Regions from separate parts of the Streptococcus urinalis 2285-97 genome, predicted to be linked through region 2. Evidence: predicted binding sites of a transcription regulator. Region 2 holds the regulator's gene; the other holds the start of a gene.

Region 1 (3,434 bases), 360 kb from region 2:
TTTGTTTTGCATAAGCTTGACCAGCTTCTTGGTATGCTGCAATTTGTTCATTAGATGGGTTGATAATTACTTCACCTGTAATACCATTAACAGCGATTAAATCACCATCTTTGACACGACTGGTAACATCATTTGTTCCCAAAACAGCTGCAATTTCTAAAGTACGCGCCATAATAGCTGAATGACTTGTACGTCCTCCGATATTTGTCACAAAAGCTTTAACAAATTGTTTATTCAATTGTGCGGTATCTGAAGGCGTTAAATCATGTGCAATTACGATTGATTCTTCGTCAATTGTTGCAGGATTCGGAAGCTTAACACCTAATAAATGTGCTAATACACGCTTAGCAACATCTTTGATATCTGCAGCACGTTCTTGCATGTATGGATTATCTTCCATACCTTCAAAGATAGTGATAAACATGTCAGTAACTTCTTTTAGTCCAGCTTCTGCATTGATTTGTTTTGCTCTGATTGTTTCTTTAATTTGGCTGATCATTTCAGGATCAGAGAGAACCATTAAATGAGCATCAAATACTGCCGCTGCTTCTTTGCCTAAGCTTTCTACTGCTTTAGCACGGATAACAGAAAGCTCGTCTTGTGAAGCTTGTAATGCAACATCAAGGCGAGCTTCTTCTGCATTTGTATCTTCGACTGTTACAGTCTCAAATGACAAATCCGGTTGAACGAGTAGATATGCTTTAGCAACAGCAACACCATCAGAAGCTGCAATTCCTTTAAGCATTTCTGTCATAATATTATGCCAATCCTTCTTTAGTCATTGTTTCTTCGATAGCTGCAATAGCATCGTCAGCATCAGCACCTTCAGCTGAAATTGTAACATCAGCACCTTGACCAACACCAAGACTCATAACACCCATGATTGATTTAAGGTTAACTGCTTTACCTTTGTAATCAAGAGTAATATCTGAAGCAAATTTGCTAGCTGTTTGAACAAGTAATGTAGCTGGACGAGCGTGGATACCAGTTTCTGCTACAATGTGAAAATCTTTTGAAGCCATATTAGGATTCTCCTTTTAAAATGTGTATTATTAGGAAACCGACATGGTAACCCTTACAAGAACAAATTATAGCATATTGCTTATCTATTTTCAAGATTAAATCTTTTTCGTGAAAAAAACTTCTGTATATTTCGTCTTTATTTTCATTTTTATTTTCTCAAAAAGAAAAGATTTAAAACTTCAAATTACTCATTGACTGATTTTTCTAAGAAAATCAAGCTTCAACACAATATTTAGGGTTTGTGAAAATCTTTTCACACAAGATATAGTATTTTCATCTTGATTTTTAATTTAAATTCCGTTATTCTATTATCATGTTTAAATAACAAAGGAGATAAAAAAATGGCAAATATTGTTGTATTTTCAAAGAATAACTGTATGCAATGTAAAATGACAAAGAAATTTTTAGAACAAAATGGTGCTGAATTTGAAGAAATCAATATTGATCAACACCCAGAAAAAATTGACTATGTAAAAAGTTTAGGATTTAGTTCTGCACCAGTTATTGAAGCTGGTGATATCGTATTTTCTGGCTTTAAACCAGCTAAACTAAAAGAAATCATCTAATATAAAACGACTATATCCCTTTCTAACAAGCATGTGGGGATGCTAATAAATAAAGGAAGAAGAAAACATGAGTCTTAAAAATCTAGGTGAAGTTTCTTATTTTCGCCTTAATAATGAAATAAATCGTCCAGTTAATGGGCAAATTCCTCTACATAAAGACAAAGAAGCATTAGCTGCTTTCTTCAAAGAAAATGTAGAGCCAAATACAAAAGTATTTTCATCTATTACTGAAAAAGTTAATTTTTTAGTTGAAAATGACTATATTGAATCTGAATTTATAAAAAAATACACACCAGAATTTATTGAAAGTCTTGCACAACTACTAAAGGGTGAAGATTTTACATTTAATTCTTTCATGGCAGCATATAAATTTTATCAACAATATGCTCTCAAAACTAATGATGGGGATTACTATTTAGAAAGTATTGAAGATAGAGTGATGTTCAATGCACTCTACTTTGCAGACGGTAACGAAAGTTTAGCTGAAGATCTAGCAATGGAAATGATTCACCAACGTTATCAACCTGCAACTCCTTCATTTTTAAATGCTGGTCGTAGCCGTCGTGGTGAATTGGTATCTTGCTTTTTAATTCAAGTTACTGATGATATGAACTCTATTGGTCGTTCAATCAATTCAGCTCTCCAATTGTCTCGTATCGGCGGAGGTGTTGGAATCACACTTTCAAATTTACGTGAAGCTGGCGCTCCTATCAAGGGATTTGCTGGTGCTGCATCTGGTGTTGTTCCTGTAATGAAATTATTTGAAGATAGTTTTTCATATTCTAATCAGCTTGGACAACGTCAAGGTGCTGGGGTTGTATATCTAAATGTCTTCCATCCTGATATTATTGCTTTTCTTTCTACTAAAAAAGAAAATGCCGATGAAAAAGTACGTGTTAAAACACTTTCACTTGGTATTACTGTACCGGATAAATTTTACGAATTAGCACGTAATAACGAAGACATGTATCTCTTTAGTCCATATAATGTGGAAAAAGAATATGGTGTCCCATTCAACTATATTGACATTACTGAAAAATATGACGAATTAGTTGCAAATCCAAAAATTACAAAAACAAAAATTAAAGCTCGTGATTTAGAAACTGAAATTTCAAAATTACAACAAGAATCAGGTTATCCTTATATCATCAATATTGATACGGCAAACCGTGCTAATCCAGTTGATGGTAAAATTATCATGAGTAACCTTTGTTCTGAAATCCTTCAAGTTCAAAAACCAAGTTTAATTAATGATGCTCAAGAATACCTTGAAATGGGTACTGATATCTCATGTAACCTTGGCTCAACAAATGTTCTTAATATGATGACTTCTCCAGATTTTGGAAAATCAATTAAAACCATGACACGCGCTTTAACATTTGTAACAGACTCATCACAAATTGAAGCCGTTCCAACCATTAAAAATGGCAACAAACAAGCACATACCTTTGGTTTGGGTGCGATGGGACTACACTCTTATCTTGCTACAAACCACATTCACTATGGAAGTCCAGAATCTATTGAATTCACCAATATTTATTTCATGTTAATGAATTATTGGACACTTGTTGAATCAAATCAAATTGCACGTGAACGACATGAAACATTTGTAGGTTTTGAAAAATCAAAATACGCAGATGGAACTTACTTTGATAAGTATACAACTGGTGACTTCGTTCCTCAAAGTGAAAAAGTAAAAGCCTTGTTTGCAAACCATTTTATTCCAACAGCTAGCGATTGGGAAGAATTACGACAAGCAGTCAAAGCTGATGGTTTGTATCACCAAAACAGACTTGCGGTTGCACCTAATGGTTCCATTTCTTATATCAATGACTGCTCCGCTTC
Region 2 (3,434 bases):
AGAAAGAATTGAGGATTTTACAAAATTACAATCTTGCTTTGTTAGTGACGTTAGTCATGAACTGCGAACACCTGTTGCTGTCATTAAAGGGCATATTGGTTTATTACAACGTTGGGGCAAAAACGAGCCTGAAATATTAGATGAAAGTTTAGCAGCAACTGCTCATGAAGCCAATCGCATGTCAATTATGATTAATGATATGTTAGACATGATTCGCGTACAAGGAAGTTTCGAAGCACATCAAAATGATGTCTCTGAACTCCACGAATCTATTGAAACGGTTATTGGGAATTTTGAAGTTATTAGAGAAGACTTTACCTTTACTTTTAACAATAAAGTTCCAGAAAGTCTTTTTGCTAAAATATATAAAAATCATTTTGAACAAGCCATCCTCATTCTGATTGATAATGCAGTAAAATATTCAAATGAAGACAAACGCATTACGGTTGAGTTATCAAGATGGGATCAGAATTTTGCAAAAGTTAGTGTGATTGATCATGGAGAAGGCATTTCTCAAGAAGATATCAATCATATCTTTGAACGTTTTTACTGTACTGATAAATCAAGAAGCCGAGAAAGCACACAAGCGGGTCTAGGCATTGGTCTTTCACTTTTAAAACAAATTGTGACAGCATATCATATTGATTTAAAGGTATTCAGTGAAGTTGGAAGTGGATCAGAATTTAGACTGCTCATCCCCCTCGATAAAGAAGATGACAAGCTCATATCTGATTTTGATGATGACACCTCAAAAAGTTAGGTTTTCCTAGCTTCTTATTTTTTATTTAAACTTGTCTATGATGATTTTAGTAACTTTTGTTATTGTCAGAAATGTGATAAAATAAGATACTAATAAGATTTGATAGAATTGGGGTGTCTGTATGCGTTGTCCAAAATGTAATTATAATAAGTCGAGTGTTGTTGATAGTCGTCAAGCAGAAGATGGTAATACAATCAGACGCCGCCGTGAATGTGAAAAATGCCACGCACGATTTACAACATTTGAAAGAATAGAAGATTTACCACTTTTAGTTGTCAAAAAAGATGGAACGAGAGAGCAATTTTCAAGAGATAAGATTTTAAATGGTGTTATTCAGAGTGCGCAAAAACGTCCTGTTTCAAGTGATGATATTGAAAAATTGATTTCACGTATTGAACAAAAAGTACGTAGTGAATATGAAAACGAAGTTTCTAGTGTTACCATTGGCAACATGGTAATGGATGAGTTAGCAGACTTAGATGAAATTACCTATGTTCGATTTGCTAGTGTTTATAAAAGTTTTAAAGACGTCGATGAGATTGAGGAATTACTCCAACAAATCACTAGTCGTGTTCACAGTAAGAAGAGAAGAGTAACAGATGAAACCAATTGATGAATTTTCTTACCTGCAACACAATCGCGTTCCCTATGATAGTCGAAGCTTTATGCAACTCTATTTTCCCATATTAGGAAATGATGCTAGTTCTGTATACCAATACTTCGTTACCTTTTTCGATGACGGAACACGAAAACATAAATTTAGTGAAGTTTTAAACCATCTCCAGTTTGGAATGAGACGTTTTGAAGAAGCGCTAGTCTTATTGACTGCATTGGATTTAATGGTTTTATATCAGACGCAGGATTCTTATCTTATCAAGTTGAATCCAACATTAGGCAATGAAATTTTCTTAAATAATGCTGTGTATAGACGTCTACTTGAGCAAAAAATCGGAGAAATTGCCTTAAAAGAATTGGATATCAAGATTCCAGCTAATGCGCGAGATATCTCAAAACGTTTTTCAGATGTATTTGGAGATTTAAAACTGTCACAAACACCTAAGATAGAATCAAAAATTCAATTTGATCTTGATAGCTTCAAACGCTTAATGGTGAGAGATGGTCTGAGTTTTGAAGATGAAACTAATGACGTTGTGTCTTTGTATAATATTTCTGAAAAATTTGGACTAACTTGGTTTGATATCTATCAAATAGCAAAAGAAACAGCTATTAATTATAAAATTGCTGTTAACAGGCTATCAACAAAATTATTAGTTGGAAAAGAAACAAGTGATTCATCAGAATTCACCTCTGCCGAACGCATCGTCATTTCAGAAGCTAAACAGTCTACTAGTTTTGATTTTCTTGAAAAAATTAAATTAGCAAGAAAAGCAAAAGTAACAAAAACTGAAAAAGACCTTTTGGTTGAACTTGCAAAGATGAATTTCTTAGATGAAGTTATCAATGTGATGGTTTTATATACTATTAATAAAACACATTCTGCAAATCTTCAAAAGACTTATCTGATGAAAATGGCTAATGATTTTTCCTATCAAAATGTAACAACAGCAGAGGAAGCTGTCTTGAAATTAAGAGCTTTTTCAGAAAGAAAACAAACGTCAAAACAATCAAGTAAGAAGACAACAAGTGTCCCTACGTGGAGCAATGCTAATTATGAAAATCAGACTAGTTCTGATACCAAAAATAGATTAGAAGAAAAACGACGTCGTTCATTAGAACGTCTACAAGGACTTAAGAAAGGTGGTGATTAGATGAAAAAAATTGGAGAAACGATTTCGCGAATGTCACATAATCAAGGAAAACGCCAAGATATTATCGAGGCCATTTTAGCTGATAAAGAAGTCTCTGATTTCATTACGTCTCATCATCTAACAACTGAAGAAATTGAGCTTAGTTTGTCAAAGTTTAATCAATTTTTGAGTGAACGTCAAAAGTGGAAAGAAGGATCTTCTTCTTACATTGCCAAAGGCTACCAACCTATCTTGGCCATGAATGAAGGCTATGCAGATGTGACTTACCTTGAGACAAAAGCTTTGAAAGAAGCACAAGCTAAAAAAGCGATTGAAAATCGGATCAATCTTGTTAGTCTTCCCAAATCTTATAAATCAATTTCGTTTGAAGATATCGACTTAAATGATGAAAGAAGAGAAGCTGTTTTTGATAGACTAATCGATTTTGTAGTAGATTATCCAAAGACCACAAAAGGTCTTTACATTTACGGCGATATGGGCATTGGCAAATCATTTTTGATGGCTGCTATGGCACATGAATTATCAGAGAAAAAAGGTATTTCAACGACTCTATTACATTTTCCAAGTTTTGTGATAGATGTTAAAAATGCTATTTCAAGTGGGTCTGTTAAAGAAGAAATTGATAATATCAAAGATGTTCCAGTTCTTATATTAGATGATATCGGAGCTGAACAGGCAACATCATGGGTTAGAGATGAAGTCTTACAAGTCATTCTCCAACACCGAATGTTAGAAGAATTACCAACATTCTTTACGTCAAATTATAATTTTACCGATTTAGAAAAGAAATGGGCAACCATTAAAGGAAATGATGAAACATGGCAATCAAGACGTGTCATGGAGAGAGTCCGCTATCTAGCTGATGAAATTCATCTTGAAGGCGTTAATCGTCGATAATATAAAAT

What was found. Region 2 encodes NrdR, which represses ribonucleotide reductase genes. Its sites were predicted from a motif close to ACACNATATATNGTGT; they were not measured.
Region 1: a site for NrdR is predicted at 1,279-1,294, ahead of nrdH (glutaredoxin-like protein NrdH). Genes of this name have one in related genera too.

Annotation. Positions count from the first base shown of each region.
Region 1 is NZ_AEUZ02000001.1:642,762-646,195, reverse strand. It holds gene ptsP (phosphoenolpyruvate--protein phosphotransferase) at 1-754, opposite strand, end outside; gene STRUR_RS03240 (phosphocarrier protein HPr) at 759-1,022, opposite strand; gene nrdH (glutaredoxin-like protein NrdH) at 1,365-1,589, shown strand; gene nrdE (class 1b ribonucleoside-diphosphate reductase subunit alpha) at 1,657-3,434, shown strand, end outside.
Region 2 is NZ_AEUZ02000001.1:279,519-282,952, forward strand. It holds gene STRUR_RS01370 (HAMP domain-containing sensor histidine kinase) at 1-760, shown strand, start outside; gene nrdR (transcriptional regulator NrdR) at 882-1,373, shown strand; gene STRUR_RS01380 (DnaD domain protein) at 1,360-2,529, shown strand; gene dnaI (primosomal protein DnaI) at 2,530-3,426, shown strand.